One region of the Bacillus sp. 05T21 genome, then DNA from elsewhere that is predicted to be linked to it. Evidence: riboswitches for the same ligand, from Rfam matches in the RefSeq annotation. Region 1 holds a riboswitch; the other holds the start of a gene.

Region 1 (8,948 bases):
TGTCTCTTTAAAAAATTCATGATACCTCTTTAAAAATTCAGCATTCTGTGTAATCCACGGTTCATTCCAAGGATGTCCGATAATCTTTACTTTTTCAGAAAATGTATTTAAAAGTCCGCAATGATCCGCATGGTGATGCGTAATCACTACCGTTTCAATATCTTCTATCTTATATCCTAATGCACCTAATTGACTTTCTAGTGCTTTCTTTGCTTCTTCTGTATTTGTCCCTGTATCAATTAACGTTAATGTTTCTCCCTCAACTAAAAACACATTCACTGTCTCAACTGCAAATGGAACAGGAATCTCCATTCGATGAATCGCCGTCATGCTTAGCCCCCCCTGTCTTTTTCCGGTTCAAAAATGAATACCTCTTCAGTTTACAACTTCCCTGTAAATTTGTCATTATTTTCAGATAAAAAGAGGTCTTTTCCATAAAAAAACGAATGTATGTACATTTATAAGTATTTCTAACCAAATTTAAAGGAGGCACATCATGTCTATGCAAAACATTTCCTTTCTCGGTGCAGGCTCTATTGCCGAAGCGATTATTGGTGGCTTATTAAACGCAAATGTTGTTAAGGGAGAACACGTCACTGTAAGTAATCGTTCTAACGAGACAAGATTACAGGAGTTACATAAAAAATACGGTGTCAAAGGTACACATAATAAAAAGGAATTACTTGCTGATGCAAATATTCTTTTTCTAGCTATGAAGCCAAAAGATGTCGCAGAAGCGGTTATTCCTCTTAAAGAATACATAAATAATGACTTGCTTATTATTTCGTTATTAGCAGGTGTTTCTACTCATTCAATTAGAAACCTACTTCAAAAAGACGTTCCGATTATTCGTGCAATGCCAAATACATCTGCAGCCATTTTAAAATCCGCTACCGCTATCTCACCTTCAGAACACACAACGGAGGAACATATTCGCACTGCAACATCTTTATTTGAAACGATTGGTCTCGTCTCTGTTGTAGAAGAAGAAGATATGCATGCTATCACTGCATTATCTGGAAGTGGACCAGCTTATATTTATTACGTGGTAGAGGCACTGGAAGAGGCAGCAAAAAAAATTGGTTTAAAAGAAGATGTTGCAAAATCTCTTATTCTTCAGACGATGATTGGTTCTGCTGAAATGCTAAAAGCAAGCGAAAAACACCCTTCTATTTTGCGAAAAGAAATTACTTCTCCTGGCGGAACAACTGAAGCAGGTATTGAAGTATTAAAGGAGCATAATTTTCAACAAGCATTAATCTCATGTATTACACAAGCAACGAAACGATCACACGATCTTGGAAAAACATTAGAAGAAATAGCAAAAGAAAAATAAAAAACGGAGCTCAACTTTATTTGAGCTCCGTTTTTACTTTAATCATATGATATGCTTTTAGTTATTACTCTTACCAAAAATCTCTTCTTGCAAACGACGACCTGTCGGTGTTGCTGCAAGGCCACCTTCTGCTGTTTCACGAAGTGCTACTGGCATCGTTTGTCCAATTCTAAACATCGCCTCAATAACTTCATCACATGGAATTGTACTAGTTACACCAGCTAATGATAAATCAGCTGAAATCATGGCATTCGCAGCTCCTGCTGCATTACGTTTTACACAAGGTACTTCTACAAGCCCTGCAACAGGATCACATACTAAACCAAGCATATTCTTTAATGAAATCGCCATCGCTGTAGCTGCTTGATCTTGTGTTCCACCAGCCATCTCAACTGCTGCTGCAGCTGCCATTCCACTTGCTGAACCTACTTCAGCTTGGCAACCTCCTGCCGCGCCAGAAATACAAGCATTATTCGCAACAACCATACCGAAAGCTCCTGCTGTAAATAAAAATTCAATCATTTCTTCGCGTGTCGGCTGTAATTTTTCTTGCAGTGCAAACAGTACACCTGGCACTGTTCCAGCAGATCCTGCTGTTGGTGTTGCACAAATAATTCCCATCGCCGCATTTACTTCATTTGTCGCAACAGCTTTACTCACTGCGTCCAAAATCGTATCTCCAGATAAGCCTTTTCCACTCTGCATATACGCTTGGACTTTCACAGCATCCCCGCCAGTTAAACCAGTCGGTGATTTTACACCACGAATACCGCGTTCTACTGCTTGTTCCATCACGACTAAGTTCTTTTCCATTCCAGCAATTACTTCTTCACGTGAGATATTTCTTGTTTGCATTTCACATTGAATCATAATTTCTGCGATTTTTACATTTTGCTCTTTAGCTTGCGCCACTAGTTCCGCTGCGTTCCGAAACATGGTGTGTCCCCCCTGCAATTAATCCATAATAGTTACTTGACAAATATTTTGTTGCCCATTTATTTCCGCAATTACTTCATCTGCTAATAATTCATCTGTTTCAATGACCATAAGCGCTCTTCTTCCTTTTTCTTTACGAGAAACACTCATTGTACTTATGTTAATCTCATGCTTAGCAAGGATTGAAGCTACAGCTGCGATAGCACCAAAGCGATCGTTATTTACAATAAGTAGTGCTGGACTCGTGCCTGTTAATTGAAGATCGAATCCGTTTAATTCTACAACTTCAATTTTACCGCCACCAATTGAGCAAGCAACAACTTCAATTTCCTCTTCACCTTTATACAGACGAATTTTCGCTGTATTTGGATGCGGAGCATTTGCATCTTCTTCAATGAATTCCACTTCAATCCCGCGTTCTTTTGCAATATCTAACGCACTTGGAATACGTAAATCATCTGTTTCAAATCCTAGTATTCCACCGATTAGCGCTACATCCGTACCGTGACCACGGTATGTTTTTGCAAATGAACCATATAATGAAATGCTAACTCTCTCTGGTTCATGACGAAACAGCTGACGAGCAACTTGCCCCATTCTTGCCGCGCCTGCTGTATGTGAACTTGATGGACCAATCATAACCGGACCAATAATATCAAACACTGAGCGATACTTCATCATAACTCCCCCTAAACCTCTATGAAAAAATTATTTACTATTCTATTAAGCTACCGAATCGGTTGCTGTTCCAGTCGTACCACGAATTTGTTCCGCTGTAAGAATTGGATAGTTTTTGAATAACAGTGAAGCAATATATCCTGAAATAATACCAGTTATAATAATAAATAAGAAACTTAGCATTACCTGCATTTAAAAATAATATAAGATAGTCCATAATAAAGTCTGGTAGCAATCCAAAGTTTAACACAGAACCCCTTACAAGCATAGCATAAACAAGTGAAACTCCCATTGCTTTCATACCTTTTGATGTTTTAAAGCTAAAAAGTGAAAAAAGACTTAGTACAAATAATAGTAATATCCTTCCTATTATAATTTCCATGTTGCTCTCTCACGATTTAGTCAACTTCACTTGTTATGACAAATGGCTAAAACGCATGTAGCCTACAATAAATTATAATCTGCCCTCATTATAGCTTGTTTTTAATAAAACGCTTACTTTTAATGAATTTTAAAAGTTCTGAATAAAAATCCATTTTTGCTACTTGTACCACTCGTATGTCGTCTGACTTATATAACAGTTTTTCTAAATAATCGGTATTATGTATTTTTACCCTATATCTTCACATCATTAAAACTTTCTGTGTCATCCTATATAAAAATAAAATGATAACAGTTTTATTTTTAATTTTTTTTAGAAATAAAAAAAATGGCAACCTATCGTCACCATTTTTTCACAACATTATTATCTGTCTACTGGAAATGATTTTAAATCCGTAGCTATTTCTGTATTAGAAAATAGCTCTCTTGCCTCTTTCAATAATTCCTTATATGTATCTCCTTGATAACGAGAACTAATATGAGTCAATATTAAGCGTTTTGCATTTGCCTGAAGTGCAATACTCGCAGCTTGCTTAGATGTGGAATGAAAATAATCATACGCTTGTTGTTCATCTTCTGCCGCAAAAGTTGCTTCATGAACAAGTACGTCAGCATCTTGCGCAAGCTCTCTACTCGCTTCGCAATATCGTGTATCGCCTAAAATTGTAATAACTCTTCCTTTTTGAGGCGGGCCAATAAAATCTTTTCCATCTAACACTGTGCCATTCTCTAATTCAACTACTTCACCATCTTTTAAGCGTTTAAAAACTGGACCAGGTTTCACACCCATTCCCAGTAACTTATCCACTAAAAGAGCTCCCTGTATATCTTTCTCTACAATTCGATATCCGAAACATTCAATTCCATGTGATAACCTTTTTGTTTCTACACAAAATTCATTATCCTCAAACACAATACCTTCTTCCGTAATCTCAACGATTTCAAGCGGATATTTAACATGTGTCGTACTTACTGATAATGCCACTTCAATAAATTGTTTAATTCCTTTTGGTCCATACACTGTTAAAGGTGTAGTCCCTCCTTGAAACGAACGGCTTCCTAATAAACCAGGCAACCCAAAAATATGATCACCATGTAAATGCGTAATAAATATTTTTTCAATGCGGCGTGGACGTACTGATGTATGTAATATTTGATGTTGCGTCGCCTCGCCACAATCAAATAACCAAGTCTGTCCTCGTTCTTCTAGCAATTGCAGAGCAATTGCTGAAACATTCCTTCCTTTCGAAGGAACACCTGCACCAGTTCCTAAAAATACAAATTCCACTTTCTTTCCTCCAGCTCTTTATATAATCTATCTTTCATCTTACGGAATGTTATTTCAAATGGCAAATCGAATTTACATAACCAATCATCTAGACAACTATATAACACGAACATTATAATCAAAAAACTTAGTAATCGTTCGTGTTTTATGTTAAAATGATTATACTACATTTTAAGGGAGCGTTTTATTATGAAAGAAGCATTTCGTTTACAAACTGATTTTTCATCTTCATTTGATCGCTGGGTAAGTTCTTTCGTTTCTGATCACCCAGCACAATTAGAATGGACGACTTTAAAAGAATTAATCCATGAATATACAACAACACATACAAATGATTCGTTACCAACATATATTTCTTCAGCTTTAACATATTACGCACAACGCGTTTCAACAACAAACAGTTCAGAAATTGTTATTTTTGAAAATGCTACAATCTCATAATCTAAAATAAAAAAGCACTGATTACAGTGCTTTTTATTTATGTTCATTAAAGTATTTATTTTCCCGCCTTATTTCAAAAACTCCGCTTATTTCCTACTATATAGCCATCATAAATCTATTTGATTTTTCAAAAAAATAGATTAAAAAGATATTGACACTACGATTTTACAGTGCTAACATTCAACTTGTAATTGAATATGGTCTCTGTTAGGTGAGGCTCCTGTATAGAGAAACGCTGCTGCCCAAAAATGTCGAGAGACGCCAATGGGTCAACAGGAAAGGTCGGAATGAAGGCCTTTCTTAACGTAGCTGGTTTCAGTACCTATGCTATACAGTGCTAAAACTCAACGAGGGAGAGGTGCGTATGTTTTGTCATACACAAAAACTGTTTTTATCTATGTTTACTAACAGTCTTTGTTGTTGACTCTTTTTGACTACGAATTCAGACCTTTACTCGTTTTGAGTAAAGGTCTTTTTTATGTCTTTATGCACCTTACTATGAAACAAACATAGCATATTCAGAAACTACTAATTGTACGGAGGTGAGGAACAGTGGCAAGTGATGATTCGGCCCAGATACCCATATGTTTTACGTTAATATTTCACCATGTAGGTAGGAAAGAAGCTGTTCCTCCCAATTTTAAATAGTCGAGTAACAGATTGTTTCCTCCTTCATGAAAGAGGAGGAACTACCAATGTTAAATTTACAAAGACAAGAAACAAAGCATGCTTACGATCAAGATAGCATGAAAGCAAATAACGAATTATTAGTGGAAGTTGCAACACAGGATGTAAACTCTGCGTTAAAACTCTTAGAAACAACACAAGATGGTCTCTCTAAACAAGAAGCGTCTCGTAGACTTTCTTTATACGGTCCGAACGAAATTGCTCATAATAAAACATTGCCATGGTATATTCAATTTCTGCTGGCATTTAAAAATCCATTTATTTTTGTTTTGTTAGCTCTTGGAGCACTCTCTTTTTTCACAGATGATATACAAGGAACAATTGTCGTATCTGTAATGGTACTGCTAAGTGCAACGATTCGCTTTTTACAAGAATTCCGCTCTCAGAAAGCGGCGGATAAGTTAAAGGCTATGGTTCGAACAACTGCGAGTGTCTTTAGAATAGATGGATTTGTACACGAAACAAAAAACGTAACAAATTTAAATCGAAATTACACAACAGAAATTCCAATTGAAGAACTTGTACCTGGCGATATTATTTCACTTTCAGCTGGTGATATCGTGCCAGCTGATGTGCGTATTTTATCCGCAAAAGATTTATTTGTTAATCAGTCTTCTTTAACCGGGGAAGCACTTCCTGTAGAAAAATACGAAAACTGCTACCATACGGAAAATAAACATATATTACCGAAAAACATGAAAAAAAATTACAATCCGCTCGATATGGAAAACCTTTGCTTTATGGGTACAAATATTGTTAGCGGTAGCGCAAAAGCTGTTGTTGTTTCAACTAGTACGGATACGTATTTCGGCTCTTTAGCAAAAAAGGTTATCGGAAAACGTGCAGAAACAAGCTTTGATAAAGGCGTAAACAAAGTAAGTTGGCTCTTAATCACATTCATGCTTATTATGGCACCCATTGTCCTTCTCATTAATGGATTCACAAAAGGAGATTGGCAAGAAGCTTTCTTCTTTGCTATTGCTGTTGCAGTTGGTCTTACACCTGAAATGCTGCCAATGATTGTAACTGCTAATTTAGCTAAAGGTGCCGTTAACATGTCTAAACAAAAAGTAATTGTAAAACAGCTCAACTCTATTCAAAACTTAGGTGCTATGAACATTCTTTGCACAGATAAAACTGGAACTTTAACAGAAGATAAAGTTGTCCTAGTTCGTCATTTAGATCCTAACGGAAATGAATGCGATCGTGTATTACACTTTGCCTATTTAAATAGCTTCTATCAAACGGGATTGAAAAATTTAATAGATAAAGCTGTTATTGAACATACAGAGGAAAACCATAAATTTGATCCATCAGCTTTTCAAAAGCTAGATGAAATTCCATTCGATTTTGCTCGTCGTCGTATGTCTGTCATCGTGAAAGATATTTCAGGTGAACATACAATGGTTTGTAAAGGTGCCGTAGAAGAAATTTTATCAATCTGTAATTACACTGAAGTTGATGGACAAATTGTCCCTCTCACTGAAGAAATGAGAGCAAATGTAAAACATCTTAGCGAAACTTTAAATAGTGAAGGAATGCGTGTCATCGCTGTAGCATACAAGAAAGATAACAAACCTTATCATAAAGCTTATGCAGTACAAGATGAATCCGCTATGATCCTTACTGGATATATCGGCTTTTTAGATCCACCAAAACCATCTGCTGCTTCTGCAATTCAAGCATTGCAAAAACACGGCGTACAAGTGAAAATCTTAACTGGTGATAACGAAATTGTTACAAGAAAGGTTTGTAAAGACGTTGGATTAAATATAGGAGAGCCTGTCCTCGGTTACGAAATCGATTCTTTACCAGATAAAGCATTAGCAAAACTGGCAGAAGAAACAACAGTGTTCGCAAAACTAAATCCAATGCAAAAATCTCGTATTATTCACGTATTACAAGGTAATGGTCATACTGTAGGTTACATGGGCGATGGCATTAACGATGCCGTGGCATTACGTGAAGCTGACGTTGGAATATCTGTTGATACCGCTACCGATATCGCAAAAGAATCTTCTGATATTATTTTACTCGAAAAAAGTTTAACTATATTAGAAGCAGGTATTTTAGAGGGACGTACTACGTTCGGCAATATTTTAAAATATATCAAAATGACGGCGAGCTCTAACTTCGGAAATGTATTTAGTGTATTAATAGCAAGTGCTTTCATTCCATTTTTACCGATGCTTGCAATTCATCTCTTAATTCAAAACTTACTTTATGATATTTCACAGCTTTCAATTCCATGGGATAAAATGGATAAGGAATTTCTAGAGAAGCCTAGAAAATGGGATACTGCAAACTTGCGTAACTTCATTATTTGCATCGGTCCAATTAGCTCTATATTCGATATTATCACATTCGTTGTCATGTGGAATGTATTCGGTGCAAATACACCTGGAGAACAATCACTATTCCAATCTGGTTGGTTTGTCGTCGGGTTACTAACTCAAACATTAATTGTCCATATGATCAGAACACAGAAAATTCCGTTTATTAAAAGTACAGCATCAATACCAGTTCTTGTATTAACCGCTTGTATTATGGCAATCGGAATTTACATTCCATTCTCACCACTTGGTGCAGCAATTGGTTTACAAGCATTACCACTAAGCTATTTCCCGTGGCTCATAGGAATATTATTAGGTTATGCTTTCTTAACACAATTCCTGAAAAAGCTTTATATTAAAAAATTCCATAGCTGGTTGTAAAAATGAGAATGAGTGGGTATTTCTCACTCATTCTCAAAAAATATAACATGTACTTATATGTATGGAGGTGACCATGATGATATGGTATGACATCGTATTAAGGTTATTTATAGCAATTATTGTAGGAGCTTGCATCGGAATGGAAAGACAATGGAGACATCGAATGGCTGGTTTGCGGACAAATGCTCTCGTATCACTTGGCGCCTGTATATTTGTTTTATTATCCGTCATGCTTGATCATGATGCTAGTCCATCACGCATCGCCGCTCAAGTTGTTAGTGGTATTGGCTTTTTAGGAGGCTGTGTTATTATTCGTGACGGTTTTAGTATTAGAGGGTTAAATACAGCGGCAACTTTATGGTGTGCAGCTGCTGTTGGTACTCTTACAGGTGCTGGCTTCCTCGTTGCAGCTATGCTAGGTGCAGCCGGCGTCTTACTAGCAAATATACTACTACGCCCAATCGCTCTATTTATGAATAATAAATCA
Region 2 (8,948 bases), on a different contig from region 1:
GTTTGTCGCAAGTATAATAGTGTAGACGCTTTATTTATTATTTTTGAAGTTAGTTTTAACTATATAATGGATTATGAAGGCCCATAAAAATCCTAAAACAGCTCCTATTAATACATCCAGCGGATAATGTACTCCTACCCAGACCCTTGAAAAAGCAATTAAAAAAGCTAACAATAAAAATGCTTTACCTAAACGTTTTTCATATAAGCATAAAGTTATAGCTATTGCGAAGGCACTTGTAGCATGATCACTAGGAAAAGAGGCATTAGCGGTATGCTCAACAAGTTGTTTTATATTCAACTGAGAAACAAATGGTCGTTCTCTATAAAAAAACAATCCAATAATCCTATTCAATCCAAAAGCAAAACAGCATGCTATAATAGCTTGAATTACACAGGTTCTATTTTTATATTTTTTGTTTAACCAAAGAATCATAAATAATAGTATGAACATATACTGAGCATATTCAGCAAAAAAGATCATTAAATAGTCGATGTATACATTTCCTTTCACATGCTCATTTATATACCGAAATCCATTATAATCTAGATTGTTTATTAAATTTAACATTTCTCCTCCATAAGCAAATATATTATCTGTCTTTTTATTGAAAATCGAGATATTTATCAACAGTCCCATTGCTATTAAATTAGCCATTAAAGAACTTCCACCAAAACTAATAAATGGAAGGGGGGGTGCCTGTAAGAGGGAACATTCCCGTGACACCTCCTAAATTAACAATAGATTGAAGACCTATCATACTCCCGATTCCTATTGATATTAGACTTCCAAATTGACTTTTACACCCTTAAGCAATCTTAAAAGAGCGAAGTACTATAGTTAATAAACCAGTTAATATGATTAGTACCTCTATAATTCCAAGCTCCTCAGATACAATTGACATAATAAAATCAGTATGAGGCTCAGGTAAAAAACCTTCCTGTTGAATACTATTTCCATACTCACGTCCACTAACTCCACCAGATCCTATAGCAATAAATGAATTTACAAGTTGGTAACCATCCCCTTTTGCATCAAGAAATGGATTGAACACCGTTGTAATACGTGCCATTTGAACATCAGATAAACCAAACCTAAAAAGAAAGTATAAAGTCGGTATCCTAACAATTGAAGTAACAGTTATCCATTTCATTAAAATAGAAATGTTTATTCCAGAACATATAAACATACTTGCCCCTATTCCTGAAATTAATAATGCAGAACCTAGATTGGGTTGTTTGTATATCAAAAAGAACGTAAACATTAAAAACAAAATAACTTTACAGATTTTCCGAACGGGAAAGCCCAATACGGTGCGATAGCACCCACTTTAGAGGTGGGATGAGAATGAGGTCAAATGCGATGTACAAACAAAACACCGAAGGTACGTTCTGTACATCAAGAATTTGAAATGGTATAATTTTCATAATAGACAAGTGAAAGTTTCTAAAACAATCTTGTTCTCTGAAAACATAATACATATGAGGTTGGAGTAACAAATTCTTCTACTCCGTAAAATGTATTGAGTCGTCAAGCACAAGACGCTAAAACACATTTGAGAACTACTAATCTGACTCGTTTGGTAATAGAACGAGTGCCGTATCTGCTATATGCACTGGATACGGAGTGGTGATGGCACACCGCAATCTTGCACGTCAGCGATACTAGAAATAGACTTCGCCTTTGGTAGCAAGAATCCCACTGACGTTAGTCAGCTTGTGGCTTTAGCCGTGGGAGCCTCAAGGGAACGAACCTAGGTATAGAAACTTAGTATAAATTTTTTATAAGCCTAATAACATTTTTGCAATGGTAAAGTACAGAATTAACCCCGTCCCATCGACTAATGTCGTAATGAACGGACCTGAAATAACAGCTGGATCCAACTTTAACTTATTTAGAATCAAGGGTAATACAGATGAAACAATAGACGACCAAATAACAATGAATAATCCAGTTATAGCTACAACTTGTGCGACTTCTGTACCTACGCCTAAAGTGTACGCACGAATTAATGCCGCCACGGCTAATGTAAGCCCAAGTAAAATACCTACTAATGCTTCTTTTTTCATAACACGAAATATATCTTTAAATTTCACCTCATTTAGAGCTACAGCACGAACCAATGTAGTTACGACCTGTGTACCTGTATTTCCACCAGTTCCAATTAACAATGGAATAAAGAAAGCCAGTGCTACTACATGAGTCAAAGTTTCTTCATAATGTCGAAGTACAGAACCAGTATATGCTTCCGCTACAAACAGAAGTAATAACCAACCTATACGTTTACGGTATATTTGCCAAATAGAGGTTTCAAAATATGGCTTATCTAATGGGGTGCTCCCTCCTAATTTTTGAATATCTTCAGTTGCTTCTTCTTCGAAAACATCCATTGCATCATCAAAGGTTATGATACCTATCATCCGATTATCTATCGTTGTTACAGGTATAGCAGATAAATCATAATCCATTAGCTTTTGTACAGCTTCCTGTTGGTCTAGATCCACTGAAACTGAAATGACATCTGATGCCATTATTGATGATAAATTCTTATCATCAGAAGCTAGCAATAATTCACGAATAGAAACAATTCCATTAAGCTGACCACGCGTATCAAGAACATAAATATACGAAATTGATTCTACCCCTGCCCCAATTTTTCTAATATGCGACAGCGTATCTTTCACTTTCCAATTTTCCCTGGCGGCAATATAGTCAATTGTCATCAGACTGCCCGCTGTTCCAGATTGAAAAACCAGCAGACTTCTAATTCTTTGTTGAGATTCTTCAGACATAAGTTGTATCAGCTTTTTAGCCTGAAGTGCATGAATTGAAAGAATTACATCAACAAGGTCATCAATAGATTGCCTTGCTAATAGCTCTTCACCTTTATCCAAAGGCAAATTGGTACAAATATTATATTGCTCCTCTGGAGTAAGGTAACTAAGAATTTTCGCACCTTTTTCAGTAGGAAAATATTTCATTAAAGATATCTGATCTTTATGATGAAAATCTTTCATTTCCATTGCAATATCATAGGATTGAGTTTTTATAAGCTCTTGCACTAAGTGTATGTCTTGTGTCTTTAATAATTGTTGCAAACATTTTTTCATCGTAATTCCTCCTTAAGGACAATGGTACTTGTTATCATTTTCCCACTTCTGGGAAAACAAATTTCTTAATAAATATGGGATCAATATCATCAATCATTAGTTTTCCCCCCTTTTATTAGAGATTTATTACAAATAAAATTTTGCATATAAAAAACCTCCCCTAGTGATTCAACTAAAGGAGGTCGATTTAAAAAAGACATAGCTAAATAAAGCTCATTCCCCCTAGTTGAGTTTTGGCACTATACAACGTAAAGGATGAATGATTCATCACTTAGCTATCTTAAGAAGAGCCTTAATCCGACAATTCCTGTTCTACCCATTGGCATCTTTCGATATTTTTGGGCAATAGCCTGTGTTTGTATAGGAGCCTCACCTAACAGGTTATAAATATTTAAAATTTTTTGTTTGTTTCGTGTTAAAGCATATCCACTATTTTTGAACTTGTCAAGTAATAAAAAAACCTATTTCTTCACTTTTTGATATCATAACATTCCCAAACCACAGATATAAACATCTGTATAATACTTTATTTTTATACAACGAATTTTACAATTTATGCAATAATTTTTATAAACTATAAACTATTAAATTAATTTATTTTTTTATTATTACACGTGTCCTGATGCTTTATTATTGAAGATTATTGTCCGGAAAAATTTTAAAAAACAAAAAACGCCCAATAGATAACAAAAATTTCAACTTGATTTCCTCTCACTTTCGATATAACCTGTATCTTGAAAAGGGATGAATTTTAAACTCATTATTTTCACATTAGATAAACACGCAAAATATAATTTGCTTATTAGTGCAATTAAAATATGTCTCTGTTGAGTGAGGCTCCTGTATAGTATCTACTATGCACAACCTGATATAGAAAGTGTTCAACAGATTTCGCAAGATTTAAAACAGGAATTACAGAAAAACAAACATTTTTAATGTATTTCATTCCAAATAAGATTTATACAGATAAAATGATATATAGATTTTCCATATGGATTCATCGAAATATTTGAAATTTAAATGCAAAAAAGTAGAAAGCATTCTTGCTAACAAGAATGCTTTCTGTTTTACACGATTTTTCTAGTATTTATTTATTTTTATTAAAAAAGATATAACTAGGGTCATAAAATAACCATTGATTATCACCAATACTTAACCATCCATTTTGTTCCTTATATACAGAATATGATTCATTTTTATTTAGTTTACGAATTACTTCATAAGTCGTCCCAGGTCCCTTGCGCAGATTTACACCAGAACCAGTTATGGTAACAACACCTATTGAATTATTGTTATCATTATTTAATACATGTAGCATTCTATTCAGAAAGGCAGCAGCTTCTCCGCGAGTGGCTGTACCTTTGGGCATAAATTCGTTTTTTTCATTTCCTTTTACAATCCCTAGTCCATAAACACGTTGTACAGCCTGTTTATCATACGCTAAGTTCTGATCAGTAAAAGGCAAGTCTACTAGCTTTCCAATAATATTTTTATACTGTAACGCTCGATCAATCATAATGACCACTTCATCACGCTTAATTGTGTCATTTGGAGCAAAAATATTTTTTCCCCTACCACTAATGATTCCAGCTGCTGCTGCACGATTAATTCCATCTATTAATGAGGGGTGTGCCGTATTAAGATCCGTAAAGTTTGAAGTACCCTCAGGCAACTTTAAGGATCTAGTAATAAATGTTGCAAATTCTGCTCGAGTAACAAGACGATCCGGCCAATATGAACCTTGTCCATCCCCTACCATAATCCCTTGCGATGCTAATTCACGAATATCCTTTTCATACCAACCACCGGTAATATCATCTTTATTGTTAGCGTTATAATAGTTTTTTGTACCAACTAAGAAATCATTCCAAGTATCTCTTTTAATCATTTTTGATGGACAAATTTTCCCGCTCCAATTTTGATGTTTAACCACATGATCTATAGTAATATCTAACTCCCTCATCAAATATGCTGTTAATTTACGAGCGTTATCCACAGCTTTATCATAGTTCCCATCACTATTTACAGCAATTTCAATTGCAATGGATTGTCTATTTCCAGTTCCATTCGTTCCATCACCTGCATGCCAACCGTTCTCATCTAAAGGTAGATGTTGATAAATCTCTTTATCATCCACTGTAAAGTGCCACGAAGCAGCACGATCTGTATTCCCTGTTGCTTGATTATATAAATATTGTGCGTGATTTTTTGCACCTGCCCCTGGGCTCTCATTATCTGTTTCATGAATTGTAATATATTTTGCATTCATCGCATATCCAGGACGAATATTATCGTTACCTTTTGGAACAATCCATTCTGTAAATGGTACACCATATATATTACTAGTAGTAGCTCTTTGTTTGATAAGTGAAGGCTTTGACCCTTTAAATTTTACAGAAGGCGACTTTATCCATTTGATTTCACCATCAGTTTGTATTTGAAACCAATCACCTGCCTGTGTTATAGCATCTAGTGTTTGGGGTTCTAAACTACCATTTTCTTTAAATTCATCAAATGGAGATGAATAAACTTCTGTTTTCTCATTAATTACTATTTTTCTTGAATCACTTGGTAAAGTATAGATATTTCTTTCTATAAAGGTTTGATTACTATTATATATCCAACCTTCTCCCGAGCTTGTTTGAACAAAATACCAGTCACCTTTCTTCTTTGTTCCTGTTGCTATTTGTTTAGGTATTTCACTGGTAACAGTAGATTGTATATTAGGAGAATCATATAAAGTAGTTTGTTTTTGGATATTTACAATAAAGTTTCCTTGTATTTCACCATTTTCATCTATTTTATCCCCTTTTCCATCCTCATCTCTCATATCATCTTCAATACTCTTTATCGCTTCTATATCAGAAGACGTTATTTTAGTTCCCGTTACTACATTTTCTACTGAATCTGCAAACGAAGTAGTAGGAATGTTTATGTTTACTATTTGAAGTACCATGACCGCTGCTAAGACGTTATAAAGTCGTTTATTCATATTAATTTTTAACACACAATGCACGTATTGCGCTGTGTTAAATCCCCCTCCTTTTTTAAAATAGTTTTAGCAAATTTACAAACGAAAACAATTTCAATATTCTGTAATTTTATGCTAAAAACCACCATTTCTGTATTATTGTATATAAATAAAAGTGGAAATTATCTTTAATAACAGTTCTCCCTCCTCTTCCCATATTCATATTTCTAATAATTACACGCATTTTAGAGTAGCGTATAAAAAAAGAACTACAATGATAAAGAATAATTTACCTCTTGAATTTCAGAGCTTAACAAAATTTTATGCAGTGAATATGGGGAAATTATGTCCGTTATTTGAACCCTAACATTCATCTATAGTAATTATATATTAAAAATGAAATTGACTTATTCAAAACAGGTCTGTTTTCTCGCGGGCACCAATAAACAGGACGTTCCATCGGTGCCTGCTCCTGTTCATGTCCCTTTTCTTTTTTCTTTACTTCTTCTATTAGTATGTTTTTTCTGACTTTGCGAACTACAAAGAACATATAACAAAATAAATTTGAGTATTTATATCATTTTATTTATTCCGAATAGTATTTCAAGTAAAATAAGGGATTTTTTTCATTTTTATTTTTCTGTATTTTCTAATTTCATATGTTATAATGAAAAAAACTTAAATTTCGACATTTTTCGTCAAAAAAAGGAGAGTGCTCTATGAAACAATCGTTAACTTTTAAAGAAACAATCCCTATTGGACTTATGCTGTTTGCAATATTTTTCGGTGCAGGTAATATGATATTCCCTCCATTATTAGGATATTCATCTGGATCGAATATTTGGATATCGATTTCGGGATTTGTTGTGAGTAGTATTGGACTTCCATTACTAGCCATCGCTGCTATTTCCCTTTTTGGTGGAAATGTTAGTACCCTTGCTAGTAGGATTCACCCCGCCTGTGGTGTTATTATCCCTCTTATCATTTATTTAGCAATTGGCCCTTTTTTCGCCATTCCTCGTACAGGCACTGTTTCATATGAAATGGCAGTTGCCCCCTTTTTAAGTAACACCATGCAAAATCAATGGTATATATTACTCCTATATACATTTTTATATTTCGTTGTAACGTATTGTCTATCTTTAAATCCCTCTAAATTGGTAGATAGAATTGGAAAATATTTAACCCCACTGTTACTAATCATGATTAGTATTATTATTGTTAAAGCAATTTCTTCACCAGTTGGATCTATTTCAACACCCTCTGATTCATATCAGGAAGCTCCTTTTTTCAAAGGATTTATTGAAGGGTTTTTAACAATGGATGCCCTTGCTGCTCTCGTATTTGGAATTATCGTAATTAACGCTATAAAAGAAAAAGGTGTTACAAATAAAAAATCCATTGCTAAATCTACTATAGTAGCAGGGCTTATAGCCGCGCTTGGATTATCTATCATATATATATCACTTGCTTATATTGGAGCTACTTCTCAAACATTTGGCACATTTGAAAACGGAAGTGTGTTATTAACAAATGTAGTACAACATTTATTTGGGCAATATGGTCTTTCCTTATTAGGAATTACAATGTTATTCGCATGTTTAACTACATCTGTAGGACTCGTTTCAGCATGTGGGAGATTTTTCACAACACTATTTCCAAAGATTTCTTATAACAAAATCATTTTAATTATTTGCTTATTTAGCTTTGGAGTATCAAACCTTGGTTTGTCTATGCTAATTAAACTTTCCCTACCTATCCTAATTGTTATCTATCCTGTAGCAATTGTGCTAATTATCCTCGCTTTTTTTGATCGATTTATAAAAGATAAGCAGGCTGTCTATGTTGGATCAGTTTTAGGAGCATTACTGATTAGTATAGTACAAGGATTAGAAACAGCAGAACTTGCAAGTGACTCGTTGCTTACTTTCATGCAATACGTTCCTCTATATAATGAAGGAATGGGATGGGTTTTAATATCCTTACTTGGTAGTTTGATTGGTTTGATGATTTCAGGAAGAACTAAACAATGTTCTACTACCTAAAATCATTAAGGCAATTGTAATCATTGGAACAATGTAACTCTAAAGGGGCATCTGATTCGTGTACAAAAAGAAAATATATAAACGAAAATAGTATCGGGATTGAATTTTTCCTGGTAATAACATTATGGTAGCTTTTTTGAACTCCCCCCACTTAACACTCTTACGAAATGTTTGAAGTGGGGGATTCCTGCGAACATCGATGTATCCACCAGTTATCTTAGCAGTCTCTGCCCGTAGTTCCTACGGTAAGAACTGAAGTGTCTTGTACGTTGACTCATCACGCTTCCTACTTTAGCTTGGTTTTCGCAACTTCGGCAAGCGTGGGACGATGGAACGTTGAAGATTTGACGTTTGCAACGATTTTTCTGCAGCCAACCTCATATCTTCAGTTTTCAAAGAGCAATCTGTACAAGTATATGGTCGCAAACGTTTTGACTTACGCCATCCGACATTTATCTCCCACCTACCTACTGGTGCTATCACACCTTCACACAAATTGAGGAGTAAGTGTTCTGTCGGAAAAAGATAAAATAATTTTTGAACATCATGTTTCCGCTTATTTTCTTTGTCATACTGAATCCATGTCTTTTTAGATAAATATATATTCATTAGAATAAGGAGGAGTAGGCATATGGATTTTATTAAAGATGTAATCACTCCCATCCACAAATTCATTGGAATTACAAATGAATTTTTATGGGGTTACATCCTAATTGCTCTTTTAATTGGGGTTGGATGCTATTTTACAATTCAGACAAGGTTTGTACAATTTCGCTATGTTGGTGAAATGATTCGCTTACTTAGTGATGGTGCAAGTTCCTC

What was found. A riboswitch is a leader RNA that binds a small molecule or an ion and turns the genes downstream of it on or off. The one in region 1 is predicted to bind magnesium.
Region 2: it holds a riboswitch for magnesium, as region 1 does, so the genes downstream of both, mgtE (magnesium transporter) here and mgtA (magnesium-translocating P-type ATPase) in region 1, are expected to answer to the same signal.

Annotation. Positions count from the first base shown of each region.
Region 1 is NZ_JBFTMD010000001.1:468,212-477,159, forward strand. Features, by position in the region: gene AC1DKZ_RS02430 (MBL fold metallo-hydrolase) at 1-330, opposite strand, end outside; gene proI (pyrroline-5-carboxylate reductase ProI) at 497-1,336, shown strand; gene sdaAA (L-serine ammonia-lyase, iron-sulfur-dependent, subunit alpha) at 1,394-2,272, opposite strand; gene sdaAB (L-serine ammonia-lyase, iron-sulfur-dependent subunit beta) at 2,291-2,950, opposite strand; gene AC1DKZ_RS02450 (hypothetical protein) at 2,988-3,332, opposite strand; gene rnz (ribonuclease Z) at 3,696-4,619, opposite strand; gene AC1DKZ_RS02460 (DUF3932 family protein) at 4,809-5,060, shown strand; M-box (ykoK) riboswitch at 5,257-5,424, shown strand; gene mgtA (magnesium-translocating P-type ATPase) at 5,756-8,461, shown strand; gene AC1DKZ_RS02470 (MgtC/SapB family protein) at 8,538-8,948, shown strand, end outside.
Region 2 is NZ_JBFTMD010000017.1:96,015-104,962, reverse strand. Features, by position in the region: gene AC1DKZ_RS23580 (undecaprenyl-diphosphatase) at 31-570, opposite strand; partial or broken gene AC1DKZ_RS23575 (FtsW/RodA/SpoVE family cell cycle protein) at 604-1,288, opposite strand; gene mgtE (magnesium transporter) at 1,782-3,110, opposite strand; M-box (ykoK) riboswitch at 3,322-3,498, opposite strand; gene AC1DKZ_RS23565 (S-layer homology domain-containing protein) at 4,198-6,102, opposite strand; partial or broken gene AC1DKZ_RS23560 (transposase) at 6,497-6,631, opposite strand; gene brnQ (branched-chain amino acid transport system II carrier protein) at 6,801-8,126, shown strand; gene AC1DKZ_RS23550 (alanine/glycine:cation symporter family protein) at 8,758-8,948, shown strand, end outside.